DNA from 4 places in the Paenibacillus odorifer genome. Region 4 is predicted to be linked to each of the others. Evidence: riboswitches for the same ligand, from Rfam matches in the RefSeq annotation. Region 4 holds a riboswitch; each other region holds the start of a gene.

Region 1 (3,708 bases), 2.8 Mb from region 4:
TTCGATTGATTTCCCTCCGGAATAGCTACTGTGATTTCTTTGTTGCTATCTCCAGTGCTGATCGGAACGATATAATCATTAGCGTCATTTGGGATTTCAACTTTCGGGTTCTCCCCAGAAGGTAACGGAAATTCTTTCGGACCCTCTGGTTGCCCAGGCCCCGGTTCTTCTGGTTGTTCCACTTTCACATCATTCATATCAAAGAGACGGTTGCTATGATTGATCAGACGATCATAAGACACAAGTGCATACGTACCTTGGTCCGTTGCCATATTGTCCACTTTGCCTGTGAGGATATGCTTAAATCCACCCTCAGGTGCAGCAAAGCTAAGCAGTGCATCAATAAGCGAATTTCCACTTTTAACAAATCTAGCGTCCGTGTGCGGATCTACGCCCACACCAGTTAAGGCTACAATTACCTGTGAGATACTTTCGCTGCTAGTGCTTCCCCAGCTTGTAAATCCGCCTTGATTGTTTTGGTTATCGGACAGCCATTGGATGGCCCGATCCACGGCGGCTTTTACATCATCTCGGGTTGCATAATAAGGTGCAAGAGCTTGCATCGCCATCGCAGTCATATCGACATCTGCTTTGGTTACGCCTAATGCCCAGCCACCAGCTTCTTCTGTACCTTTTTTAACCTCTTTATCTAAAATATACTGAACTAGTTTTTCTCTTGTGGTCTGTTCTGTAACTCCATCAACTACAGGGATCTCATAGTTATGGCTATCTAGCGCAATCAGAGCAAAAATCGGACCATTATTGCCTTGCTTTTGGATATATTGATAATCAGCGAGTGCTTTTCTCAGATCATATCCCGCAACATTTGTGATATCTTTTCCGATAGAGGTAAGCCCTAGAATCGCTCTGGAATTCTCTGTGCTTTTATTGGCGTCGAGTTTTCCATCCTCTTTAATGATCGATGCTATTTTCGTCGCTACATTGTTGTAATAAAGATCGTAATAACCGTTAGGTACTGTATAGTTCGCCCGTGCCAGAGAAAGGATCGACCATTCTCCACTACCTGTACCAAACGACGGATTCTTTACAGTGTTTAGAATATAGGCAAGGCTTTTATCTAACTGTTGTTTGACGGCAACTGTAGTTTCCAGTTTGTAAGTAACTTGATAAGTTACATTTGTTTTGTTTCCAGCTCCGTCAAGAGCCGTTACAGTAATTGCATTACTGCCTGAATTCAGAGAAGCTTTGTACTCCCCATTCGCAGGTGATAAAGTAACACCATTCAGCTTCACTTCTGGAATGATGTCACTATATACATTGTCTGTGACAGCTACTTTGAAGCTTATTTCTTTATTGGATACTTCCTGTTTATCTTGTATGCCACTTACTGTAATAACAGGGGGTTCTATGTCTAATGCATGGTTAAGCCCTACAAGTGCATGATCTACACTTATTTGAGAGCTTGCCATATTTTCGAGCACGGAATAGGCTTGATAAACTGCCGATTGTACTACTGGTCTGTCCAAAATAGTTTCTTTATTAGGGTCACTGTTAATCTCGGCGATTTCCGCAGTTAAAGCATCCTTATTGGCAAGTTGAACGGGGATTTCTCCCCAGCCACCAAGATCAGAACCATAGCCATAAGTGGTGAACTGAGTTCGAATGATGTCACCGTCTTGAGGCTTATAATCGGTCATCCCAAACGGAGGAAACACATTATTTACTGCATACATCCAACCCGACATGGAGGTGTAGTCAAACTGACTTAACCACTCTGGGTCTGCTTTAGTGCCGACTGTATTCCCATCGGCTGAAATCATATCTAAAATATATTGTGGAATATTGACTTCGCTTCTGCCACTATCTTTAACTTCTGATAAATAAAAACCACTATCTATATTTCCTAAATGTCTATAATTCCCATCTCCTAGCGCACGTGTTATTAAAGATGCGCCATTATCGCCTTCATAAATCGGAACTTTAATAGGTTCCTTAATATACCCTTGGCCTAAGGTGAATTTCTCTACGGATACAGATACATACCCTTTAAGGGTAGAGCTTGCTCCATTTGCTTGAGCTGGGATAACACTTGTAGAGAATGTCGTGATAAATACAGCTACAATGAGTAACCACGCTAAAAACTTATTTTTCTTCATTTTTCCATAACCCTTCCCTTCATACCTATGATAAAAAACAGAATAAACTTTCTTATAACCACAAAAAAAACCACTCAACATAAACGTCAAGAGGTTAAGATAGTGAACCACAATACTAGCTGGCAAACACTATTCAAGCACCTCTCTATCGATCGTAGAGTTTGATGGTGTAACAGAAAAAGGCAGATATTCTGGCTCAAGTATCATCACCCTTGCTGCCTTCCCAGTTTCCCAGTGGCATTTTGCAAGGACTCCTCTTTTACAGCGGCGGGACCGCGCGGGATTCACACCCGCTTTCCATTTAACCAATCTATGATTGTACTTCCGCAACATTCATAGTTGGCACCTATTTCTAATTTTAAATTTTCATGCTTCATCATATCTAATATATATGCTTTTGTCATGTTATATTTCTTTTTTGTATAACGGGCAGCTAGAGATAATCCTATTGAATAACCAATTTCTACGAGTAGGGATATTTAAATAATTTCTTTATCCAACTGTGGGGAAAATTAATTTAAATCACTAATTCTTATATGAATTTGCCACAAATTAGTAAGGTACTCGCTGAGTGAATTCTATGTTAGGGTATATTCAGAAAGCGTTTACAAAAATAACATTGGAGGTGTTCGTGTTCATCTAACCACCAAGTACAGCGTCAAAGCCAGGTCCAAGCATCCTAAATTTATCTCACAAAGGAGAATTCAATGACTACGCGAATCCAGAAATCCTTCTTATCATTGACACTTGTCACCGCTCTTCTGCTCTCTCTGTTCTCATCCATGGCTGCAGCTGCAACTAAGGATGAGCAACAAGCTAAGGCAGCGCCAAAGAGTAAGATCCAATCCTATGTAGACGAAATGCAGCCCGGATGGAACCTCGGTAATACTTTAGATGCTACAGGTGAGGACGAAACCTCCTGGGGCAATCCTCGTGTGACCCAAGAACTTATTAAAAAGATCGCCGCTCAAGGCTATAAAAGTATTCGGATTCCTGTGACCTGGGATACTCACATGGGTGCGGCACCAGACTATACCCTAGAAAAAGCCTACCTCGACCGTGTGGAAGAAGTTGTCGGCTGGGCACTGGACGCCAAGCTTTATGTCATGATTAATGTCCATCATGATTCCTGGCTATGGGTAAGCCATATGGAAGAAAAACACGATGAAACGCTGGCGCGTTATAATGCAGCCTGGACTCAAATTGCCGATCGCTTTAAGGACAAATCCGATAAGCTGATGTTCGAGAGCATAAATGAGCCTCGGTTCACCGATGGTGGAAGCACAGACGAAGCAAAAATGGAGCAAATGCTTACTGAACTCAATAACTCCTTCTATCAGATCGTGCGGAAATCCGGTGGGAAAAACGACCTCCGCCCACTTGTATTGCCTTCATTAGAGTCTTCACCTACACAAACAAGAATGGATCATCTCTATAAGACGATTACGGCTCTAAACGATCCGAATATTATTGCGACCGTTCACTTCTATGGCTTCTGGCCTTTTAGTGTGAACATTGCCGGCTACACCACATTTGAAAAAGATACAAAAAACGATATCACTCAAACTTTTGATAACGTTTACAATACATT
Region 2 (3,708 bases), 2.5 Mb from region 4:
CCGCACATTTTAACATTGATATTACTTTATCTCTTCATCTGTTAGCCGTAGCCAGTCTTGCTTATGAACTCAGTTCACTGACGAGCTCGTGAAATTCGAGCGAAAAGTATCTGTACTAAGACACCTTGTGGTGTCTTTTTTATTTTTATAGTAATTACCATCTAACCAATCTGCCCCCGCAAGAGAAAAGCAGCTTATGCTGCTCCTCCTCCACCATCCTTCATTCTGACTGCTGTCAGCTTGCGACACACCTTCCATCTGCTCGACAGTGACCACTAGTCATACCGTTTTCATTAGCGATTTCGCCATGTCTTATCTTTTAGAAGAATGGTAGAAGTCAGGGGGATTTAACGAAAAACGGCACGATCCCGAAATCCCGGGAAACCGCGCCGTTGTCGAATACTTGAGGATGCTGGTGAAGGGAATTGAACCCCCGGCCTACGCATTACGAGTGCGTTGCTCTACCCCTGAGCTACACCAGCTTAAAGCTGATTTTTCTGTCAAACAAAAAATATTATACAACTTTCAGCCAGAAACGCAAGCCTATTTCTCCCTGTTTTCCGCCCTCCTAAACTGCTAATCCACCTGTAGCTTACGCTCCACAGACTCTAACTTTCCACGGCTAGTGGAGGGTTTATCGCGGCGGTCGTCTATTTTAAGTGAGGTAGAGACACGTTCTGCACCTGCGGCAAAAGGAGACTCATGCAAAGCTTCTACCGCCGCAAAAATGCGTTGCAGAGGCCCTTCGATGATCGTCCCCATGGACGTAAGTTCATATGTAATCCCTTCTACTGTCTTCAGCACCCGCTGCATATCCGCAACATAGCTGCTAAGACTGGTACTGCCTGTTCCAATTGGAATAACTGTAACTTCAGCAATAGGCATGAGAATACCTCCTCGAAATTTTATAGAACCTATCTTCTTCCATTGTAACAATTCCACCGCTCTGTCACAAACTAAGCAAGATTATCCTCCCTTATCTCTTCTATTTCTTCTGATTACTCCAAAATATGACTTTGGGCTAAGAGTATTTTCTCATGCGCAAATTCTAGGGTCATCTGCACTATATTTATGGACTCTTTGTGGCATCTTTTCGGACAATTTATGAATCATTTCGCATCTCCCTGTGGATCAATTGTGGATTACTTATGGACAGCCTGTGGATCATTTGTGGAGTACTTTTAAAGAACCCGCTCCCCGCGCGGGTTTTCTAAAAAACTGTTTACAAACACAACATCTTGGGTTATTTTTATCTAACGACAACAAAATATAGTGGAGACAGGCGCTTTGATCCTTAACCGGATTTAGAGCTTAATAGGGAAGCGCGGTGAGAATCCGCTGCGGTCCCGCCACTGTAACCGGATGGCCTTCTTAAGCTTCTGGGAAGCTTGAGAATCCACATCTCCCGGCAGATGCCACTGAGGGTTAGGAACACCCTTGGGAAGGCGCCGAGAGATCCCACGGAAGCCAGGAGACCTACCTGTTTCGACGACACCAACTATTGATGCCTGCGAGGAACAGGGATGGTGTCCGCATGCGGTCATCTACGTAGAGACCTCTGCAAATATCCGTGTGGATATTTACATAACGCATCGGGCATTTTCTGCCATCCTCGGGTAGGGGATGCTTTTTTTATGTAATCAGAACAAATATACGACTGCTTATGGCAGTCCAACTTCCTATGGATATATGGATTTGATGATAGATGTTTTTCTTTTATACTGAGAGGAGAGCTGTACAATGACGTTGTTGGAGAGACAATTTAATGGAGTAGAAAATGCACGGGAAGTTCTTTTAGAAGAGCTCATTGATTTAGGCCGGGATATTATCGACAGTCGGGATATGGACCTATTGCGCGAGAATGCCAATTTGAATGGAGAGAGTTTCTCCGGTAAAATGAGCAAGTTCGGCAGTGAATATTCAAAATGGTACGCCCGCAATTTTACGATGCCGCCGCAGCTAGTGCAGGCTATTGATGACAATGTCGTCTATGTGCATGATCTGGATCAATACGCGATTGGAACGACGAACTGTATTTTTATCCCGTTTGATAAACTTCTCCGTGAAGGTTTCAATACCGGCAACGGCAGCGTTCGTCCTCCGAACTCAATAATGACTGCTATGTCTCTGGTAGCGATTATTTTCCAATCCCAGCAAAATGCTCAATATGGTGGTGTATCCGCCAATAAACTCGACTATGATCTGGCACCTTATGTAACCAAATCCTTCGCCAAGCTGTTCCGCAAGGGTCTGGATTATTTTGAAGAAGGACAAGCTGATGAATCTTTGGGCGAGATTACGATGAGCCGGACCGATCTGGCGGAGTTATATCCAAGAGCGTTCCGTTTTGCACTAAAGGAAACCGAAATCGAAACCCTGCAAGCGGCTGAAAGTATGGTACATAATCTGAATACCATGTCCAGCCGATCCGGTGGACAAATACCGTTTACCAGCATCAACTACGGTACTTGTACTTCACCAGAAGGTCAGCTTGTGATCAGTTCTCTGCTAACAGCAACTATGAACGGACTTGGCAGCGGAGAAACACCAGTGTTCCCGATTCAAATCTTCAAATGCAAGCAAGGAATCAATCAACAACAAGGCGATCCTAACTATGAACTGTTCCTAAAAGCGGCTGAATGTTCTGCGCGCAGACTATATCCAAACTTCGCTAATCTGGACGCTCCGCTCAACTTGCAGTATTATGATCCAAGTGATCCTGATACGGAGTTCGCTACAATGGGCTGCCGAACCCGAGTGCTCGGTGACCGTTTTGGTCGTAATCATTGCTCTGGAAAGGGCAACCTTTCCTTTAATACACTGAATCTGGTTCGGCTAGGTCTGGCACACGGCACAGTAACAGGCAGACGTACCATCGCAGACGAAGCTGGCTTCTATGAAGATCTAAATCATTATATGGATATTGCGCTGGAAGGACTTCTTCATCGGTTCCACATTCAAACCGCACAAAAAGCTAAAGCTTCCGATTTCATGATGCGAGAAGGCGTCTGGGAAGGCGGCGAGCATCTTGCACCTGATGACACTGTAGGCGATCTGCTAAAGCATGGCAGTCTGTCTCTTGGCTTCATCGGTATGGCGGAATGTATGAAAGCTATGTACGGCAAACACCATGGCGAGGATATGGAAGTTCATGCCAAGGCGCTGGCTATTGTGCGTCATATGCGGGACTATTGCGATCGGAAAAGTGAGGAACTGGATCTCAACATCACTCTGTTCGCAACTCCAGCAGAAGGTTTGTCCGGTAAATTCACAAAAGTTGATCGCAAGGTACTGGGTTCCATTCCGGGCGTAACCGACCGTGAATATTATACGAACTCTTTTCACATCCCTGTATACTTCGATCTGGGTGCTGCTCAGAAGATCAGCTTGGAAGCTCCTTTCCATGAATATTGCAATGCCGGGGCTATTTCTTATGTCGAATTAAACGGCAATGCCCGCAACAACCCATCGGCTTTTATCAAAATCATTAAATATGCGCTCGAACAACAGGTCAGCTATTTCAGCATTAACCATCCGATTGACCGCTGCTCCAGCTGTGGATACGAAGGCGTAATTGGGACAAACTGTCCTTCCTGCAACGCACATGAGAATGACGTGCACATCCGCCGTTTGCGCAGAGTTACAGGTTATTTAACCGGCGACTATCAGACCCGCTTTAATGCCGCCAAACAAGCTGAAGTACGGGAT
Region 3 (3,708 bases), 3.3 Mb from region 4:
TAGAAGCATCAAAGGAATAAATATGGGTAATATACATTCCTGTTTCGTTGTTATGTTTAAAGAAAGGAATTCGAATTCGCCAACTTGTAGGACTTAAACGTTCCCCCATAATCCATGAATCCTCTAAATCGTCTTGACCATTACTATCGTCCATGTTGGAAAGGTCCCCTGTTGGGTGCTATCAAAACCGCCCTTTAGATAGACGTCTTACGAAAAGCACCAAGATACTAAACATATACGATTTTGACGAATAATCTTTACTCCTCTTTATCAGACTCCTTTTCCATCTTATGTATATTGAATGTCAAGTTTTAGACATATAGGGTTTGTGGTTATGATTTGCTACTTATATCCACCATAATATAGTTGGCATAAGGTTATTCTGGAGAGGTAGTCGGAATAAAATTTACATATCCTAAAAAAACACTACGCTCCAAAAACAGTGTTATTATTATAAATTGAGAGGACCATCGATTGAGTAACAAAGAATATTTAGTTCCCCACAAATCATTTTGATTACTCATCACGAAAAACATTCTATTTTTTCTTTTCAAACTAATTATTTTGAAACGCTATTATACAGCTACTTTATTTCCTTTGTAATTGCAGATAGTAAATTACCATTACTATCGTATACAAAGTCACGGCGGTAGCTGATATTCCCTTTATGAATGATAATAGCTGTTAACCTATTAGCGGAATCATAAATATATTCGTAATCCTGCCTAATAGAAGGTTGTAGAACTGTTACTGGAATATTTGAATAAGAAATTAATGAGTCATTCCCTAATTGACCCTCTGTATTATTCCCCCACGTAATAAATGAAGAGCTAGTAAGTGCTATACTATGCGAATTTCCAGCATCTATTTTTATTACATCATTCAGAAAACTCTTACCGCCTATCGCTTTTACTTGAGTAGGAGTAAGTTTTCCTAAAGTTGTGCCATCTCCAAGTTGGCCCATGCTATTCTCTCCCCAACTCCATACTGTTCCATCTGACTTTAGTGCTAATGAATAATTACTTCCACCGCTAATAGCAATTACATTATTTAATAAACCAACTCCGTTTGGGCCCTTGACTTGGACTGGATAGCGCCGTTCTACTGTAGTACCGTCTCCAAGCTGCCCTTTATCATTTTGCCCCCAGCCCCATACTGTTCCATCTTCTTTTAAAACCAAATTGAAATTGTCCCCAGCACTAATAGCTTTAACTCCTGTTAACAAAGAAGCATTACTGGAGCCCATTTGCACTTTACTAGGGAAACTCTCATCATTAAGAGATCCATTTGCTAACTGACCATGATTATTGCCTCCCCAAACATAAACAGTTCCAGTTGACGAAAGTGCTATAGAATGTATTTCACCAACATCAACAGCAATAATATCCATAAGATTCCCAACCCCGTTAACACCTTTAATTTGTTCCGGAGTTGTAATAAGTTCTAATCTATCGACTCCCACTTGCCCTCGTTGATTATCTCCCCATCCCCACACTGTTCTGTTAGATTTAACAGCGAGGGTATGGTAAAATCTACTACTGATATTATTTACATTTGATAATCCAGAAATTGGAGTTGGAGAGACAACAAAATCAGTCTGATCTCCAGCAGGTCCCAAACCCAAAAAACCATAATAATTGAATCCGAAAGCCGTCACTGTACCGTCAGTTTTCAAAGCATATGAACTAAAAGTTCCACCAGTAAATCCTTTATTCATCGACACCACATCGGTTCCAGCCAACTGAACTGGTTTATTGCTATATGGAGTAATAAAGTCCCCCAACTGTCCCATTTCATTACTTCCCCATAACCATAGATTCCCATTTTTTTCTATAAAACCACTTTTATCTATACCAGCATATATTTCCCCATGTTCTAAAACACCCCGAGTTAAAGTAGAGGGTAAACTCTTTGCGCTTTCATTTAAAGACATGATTTTGGAGTTATTATTTTGAGATATAGATTCTATTAATAATTTTTTTTTAGCGCTCTCATTGCTAACAATTTGAAACTTCAGGAAGTAGCTATCATTTAATTTTTCTCCATTTATATCCTCAAGTGAGTAAGGAGGAATATGTAATGTATAATCATGACCATCTTTCAATTCAATTTGTGGACTAATTATCAGTTGATCCCTCTCAATTGATTTCTTTATATTTATCACCTTATTACTATCAAAATCTACTAATCTAATTAAATGAAAAAAATTCCCTTCTCTAATAATGTTTTTTAAATTCACCTTTAACGAGGAATCCTCCAATATGCTTATTATTTGTGTCTCAGGTGCAATTAACTCCTTTTGTTGATTTACACCATCCGCACTCACTAAAGATAACTGACTAATCGATATAACTAAAAGAAATAAGATAATTAATAACGAATAATATTTCTTCATATTTATTTTTCTCTCCCATTTAATAAATAGTTCCAGTTAATTAGTTGTTATCTACGATACTAGATAGGATGACTGGGATAATAAACTTCGGATCCAGCAAAATAACTAAACAGACAATACAAATGATCGTGTAAAACCAAACAGCTCATAAAAAAATCAACAAATTCTTAGATATTGAAAGATACTTTCATTTAATCAAACCGTAACTTTTTTTTGTTTTTGTCCGAAATCTATACATCGACAACATGAAACTAACTAATAATTACTTCATTCCAAATGAACCTTTACCATTAATAATTTATTAACAACATTATTTCCAATGTAACAAGTACTTTATTAAAGTAATTCTATAAAAGAGTTTCACTATTGAATATAGACATAAAAAAACCTCCTTCCCATCCTCGTGGGATTCGTTGGGTATATTTATGGCAGGCATTCTGGCTTCGCAGTTCATTAAAAAACCCACCATTAACATTAAGCAGTTAATGATGGAATTTTAATGTGCGTTCACAGTGGCGGGACCGCGTGGGAATTTCACCAACATTCCCCTTTTAAGCTAGATAGGATATTCCTATGCAATCACCATAAATATTAACAGGAATAATATACCATGAATTATTATGAAGTGCGACAGACAAAAACACCTAGGGAAGATTCGTATAATGGAGTTACCACCACATCCATTGCGTGGGAGAATGAAACCATGAGTTACACACACCTTAACAAAACCGAACGCAGTCATTCACTTCGCTTGGGATGGACCAATCACAGATTGGCAAGTAACTAGACAAAAATCACTCCACCATTGATAGAGAGTGGAATAGGGGGAGTAGCAGTATGATGACACAGTAGAGATTGCGCAGACTACCTACACAACATCAAACCTCTCCTAATCAATGGGATGATCCATAGTGCAAAGGGAAAAATTCCCTATCATGTTAACGATAAAAAAACAACTTCTCCGTAGAAAAGTCGCTTTTCAAATCTCTACTGTCTATCGAATTCTATTTTTTCATAACTTAGAAGACCCTACCGCTTCGCCTTATAAAACTCATGATAAAGCTTCATGAGCGCCCTCTTCTCTATCCTCGAAACATAACTCCGCGAGATCCCCAACTCCTTAGCAATCTCCCTCTGTGTCCTCTCTTCTCCACCTGTATCCAGCCCAAACCTACCCACCACAACTTCTTTCTCCCGGTCATCCAGAATATCTAGGTTGCGATATATCTTACTCTTCTCGATCTTCAAATCCACTTCTTTAATGACATCATCAGCTTCGGAGCCAAGGATATCGATAAGTGTAATTTCATTAC
Region 4 (3,708 bases):
CTACGACGAGCTTAACTATACCTGGTGTAATCATTGCTGCCACGGCTGGATCACTACTGGGTGCAGTAATTCTCTATTATATTGGCCGATTATTGGATGTGAGCCGGTTAGAGAAACTGGTTGAACGCTGGGGGGGCCTAATTCGCGTCACTAAAAAAGATATCCACAAGGCTGACGCCTGGTTTGATAAATATGGCTATTGGACTGTATTGTTTTGTCGGATGGTTCCGCTGGTCCGCAGTCTGATTTCGATTCCGGCGGGAATGTCAGGTATGAAATTTGGAGTATTTATGATCTTCACAACGATTGGCACATTGGGATGGAATTTGCTGCTTGTGCTTATTGGCGCGGCTTTGGGCGAATCCTGGGAGGACATTGCCATGTACATGGATGTCTACTCCAATGTGGTCTATGTACTAATTGCTGGCGGATTAGTTATTCTTGGGTTTCTGTACTTCCGCAAACGCAGCCGGAGAATGAACATTGAGGGCTAAGCGGGTGGAGGACTGATAATAGAAATGACTATTAAAAAGGAGGGAAACACATGGAGCTATTAACGATTATTAAAGCCATTATTTTGGGGCTTGTTGAAGGTTTAACCGAATTTGCTCCAGTATCCTCCACGGGTCATATGATTATTGTTGATGATATGTGGCTGAAATCACAGGAGTTATTTGGACAATATACGGCAAATACCTTCAAAATAGTTATTCAACTGGGTTCTATATTAGCGGTTGTTGTGATTTTTAGAAATCGATTCATTGATCTGTTGGGCTTAAGGCGTTTCAGCCGTAAGCAGTTGGACCCTGTAACAGAGAAGCTACCGCAGTTAGAGCAGGGCGGGCACCTCAAGCTGACACAGGTTCTGGTAGGGTTAGTGCCTGCAGGTGTGTTAGGTGTTCTGTTTAATGATTATATTGATGAGCATTTATTCTCTACCTCAACGGTGTTAATTGGTCTAGTGATCGGGGCTATATTAATGATTATTGCGGATCTGTTTGGGCCGAAGAAGATCAGAACTGAGAGTGTAGATCAGATTACATACAAACAGGCACTTGGTGTAGGTCTTGTACAGTGTTTTTCGTTATGGCCTGGATTTTCACGCTCGGGCTCGACGATTTCTGGTGGCGTAATCCTCGGGATGAGCCATCGTGCCGCTGCTGATTTTACGTTTATTATGGCAGTACCCATCATGGCAGGTGCCAGTCTGTTGTCACTGATGAAGAACTGGCAATATTTCACCATGGACGCGCTGCCGTTTTTTATTGCAGGCTTTATTAGTGCCTTCCTATTTGCGCTGTTATCGATGCGTTTCTTCTTAAAACTGATCAATCGTATCAAGCTCTTACCGTTTGCTATATACCGTATAATTCTTGCTGCTGTAGTATATTTCGTATTTTTCTAAGTCCGTTATAAGGAATCGATATAACAGAAGCCCCAGTAATCTATTGCAGATTGCTGGGGCTTTCACGTATGATGACATCAGATTAAGACACTCAAATGATGAATGATATCGGAGACAGGTGCTGACCGGAAAATAGTAATTCGGTAGGCTTAATAGGGAAATTCGGTTCGAAGCCGATGCGGTCCCGCCACTGTAACGGAAGAATCTCGAGCAACAGAGGTCACTGGCAATTTACTACTGCTGGGAAGACTGCTCAAGATGTTGACGCCGCTAGCCAGGAGACCTGCCTGTTTCAACAGCACTGCTTCACCTACGGAAGATAGGGAGGTGTTAGACGTTAACCATGGGTATATCATGGGCGTCTTTCCCTTTGACTTTTTTAGGGAAGGGCGCTCTTTTTTATAGGAAAGCAAGTAGTTTTGGAGTTTGAAATAAGAGATTGAAGAGGGAGTGTATCGAAATGACGAATAAGGTAAAAGTAAGCAATCTTGGATATCCGAGAATCGGAAAGAACCGCGAATGGAAAAAGGCACTGGAGGCATTCTGGCAGGGGAAAATAAATGAGGAGCAATTCCGCTCCGAAATGGCAGCAATCCAGCTGCAGCATTTGAAGACCCAGCAAGAAGCAGGAATTGAGCTTATTCCGGTAAATGATTTTACATTTTATGATCATGTGTTGGATGCGGCTGTTATGTTTGGAATCGTACCTCCACGGTATGCGTATGATGGCGGCGACATCGGGCTTGATCTTTATTTTGCAATGGCCCGTGGTAATGCTGAGGCTACTGCCTGCGAGATGACCAAATGGTTCAATACGAACTATCACTATATCGTTCCAGAGATCGGCACACAAACACCACGCCTGACTGAAAACAAACCTCTAGCGGCTTATCGTTTTGCTAAATCGCAGGCAGGGATTGAAGGTAAACCGGTACTTTTAGGTCTGTATACCTTCCTTAAGCTGTCCAAAGGTTACGCAGCGGCAGATATCGCCAAGATTGCTGCACGTTTTGTTCCAGTCTATGTTCAACTGCTACAGGAACTGAAGCAAGAAGGGGTAAGCTGGGTACAAATCGATGAGCCAGCGATTGTTACAGGCATAAGTAAAGAAGAATTAACACTGCTTAACTCGATATACACAGACATTGCCGCCTCCGTGCCGGGCTTGAATATTATTTTACAGACGTATTTTGAAGCTGCTGAGCCGCTGGAGGCACTGCTAGAGTTGCCTGTTCAAGGCTTGGGTCTTGACTTTGTGCACGATGGTGGAGCGAATCTGGCTTCCATCGAACGTCTTGGCTGGCCGAAGGACAAATGGCTGGGTGCTGGAATTATTGATGGACGGAACATTTGGCGTTCCGATTTAGACGCCAAGCTGCAACTGGTAGAAAAGCTCAGCGTTCATGTGCCGCTTGATCGTCTTATTCTTCAGCCTTCTTGCAGTCTGTTGCATGTCCCAGTCACCGTTCAAGGTGAAGTGAAGCTGAAGGCGACAGTTAAGAATGCGTTAGCCTTTGCCGATGAGAAGCTTAAAGAGCTTAGTCTGCTCGGAGCAGCCGTCGCAGATAAAGGAGAAGCTTCTCAAGCAGCGCTGGCCGCTAGTCGTGAAGCTATTGCAGCGTTCCGCGCACTACCTGAGCGTGGCCGTAAGGATGTGGCGGAGCAAGTGCTTGCACTTGCAGCTCTACCAGACCAACGCAGTCTGCCTTTTGCTGAGCGCTTAAAGGTGCAGCAAGAGAAATGGCAGCTTCCACTTCTGCCAACCACTACAATTGGTAGCTTTCCGCAGACAGTCGAAGTGCGCCAGGCGAGATTGAAATGGCGTAAAGGGGTCTGGAATCAGGAGCGTTATGATGGATTTGTTCGTGAGCAGATCGCGGATGCAATTACCTTCCAAGAAAAGCTAGGTCTGGATGTTCTGGTCCACGGCGAGTTCGAGCGTACAGATATGGTGGAGTTTTTCGGAGAAAAGCTGGATGGATACTTGTTTACTAGTAATGGCTGGGTTCAATCCTACGGTTCCCGTTGCGTTAAGCCGCCGGTGATCTACGCGGATATTGCATTTATACAGCCTATGACTGTTAAAGAAAGCGTCTATGCACAATCGTTGACGAAGCTTCCGGTTAAAGGAATGTTGACGGGCCCTGTTACTATCCTCAATTGGTCATTTGTACGTGATGATCTCAGCCGGGAAGAGGTAGCCAATCAAATTGCTCTTGCCCTTCGCCATGAAGTAAAAGCGTTGGAAGATGCAGGCATCGAAATGATTCAAGTGGATGAGCCGGCTATTCGTGAAGGACTTC

What was found. A riboswitch is a leader RNA that binds a small molecule or an ion and turns the genes downstream of it on or off. The one in region 4 is predicted to bind cobalamin.
Region 1: linked by a shared signal. The riboswitch ahead of PODO_RS03735 (S-layer homology domain-containing protein) and the one ahead of metE (5-methyltetrahydropteroyltriglutamate--homocysteine S-methyltransferase) in region 4 are both predicted to bind cobalamin.
Region 2: linked by a shared signal. The riboswitch ahead of PODO_RS02330 (anaerobic ribonucleoside triphosphate reductase) and the one ahead of metE (5-methyltetrahydropteroyltriglutamate--homocysteine S-methyltransferase) in region 4 are both predicted to bind cobalamin.
Region 3: linked by a shared signal. The riboswitch ahead of PODO_RS29890 (RCC1 domain-containing protein) and the one ahead of metE (5-methyltetrahydropteroyltriglutamate--homocysteine S-methyltransferase) in region 4 are both predicted to bind cobalamin.

What each region holds. Positions count from the first base shown of each region.
Region 1 covers NZ_CP009428.1:867,275-870,982, reverse strand. The annotation lists gene PODO_RS03735 (S-layer homology domain-containing protein) at 1-2,117, opposite strand, end outside; cobalamin riboswitch at 2,282-2,482, opposite strand; gene PODO_RS03730 (cellulase family glycosylhydrolase) at 2,825-3,708, shown strand, end outside.
Region 2 covers NZ_CP009428.1:538,983-542,690, reverse strand. The annotation lists tRNA gene PODO_RS02340 (tRNA-Thr) at 411-482, opposite strand; gene PODO_RS02335 (MTH1187 family thiamine-binding protein) at 577-885, opposite strand; cobalamin riboswitch at 1,264-1,498, shown strand; gene PODO_RS02330 (anaerobic ribonucleoside triphosphate reductase) at 1,741-3,708, shown strand, end outside.
Region 3 covers NZ_CP009428.1:1,574,503-1,578,210, reverse strand. The annotation lists gene PODO_RS06750 (GBS Bsp-like repeat-containing protein) at 1-154, opposite strand, end outside; gene PODO_RS29890 (RCC1 domain-containing protein) at 584-2,395, opposite strand; cobalamin riboswitch at 2,806-2,997, opposite strand; gene sigK (RNA polymerase sporulation sigma factor SigK) at 3,425-3,708, opposite strand, start outside.
Region 4 covers NZ_CP009428.1:4,875,604-4,879,311, reverse strand. The annotation lists gene PODO_RS21340 (DedA family protein) at 1-494, shown strand, start outside; gene PODO_RS21335 (undecaprenyl-diphosphate phosphatase) at 545-1,405, shown strand; cobalamin riboswitch at 1,505-1,710, shown strand; gene metE (5-methyltetrahydropteroyltriglutamate--homocysteine S-methyltransferase) at 1,866-3,708, shown strand, end outside.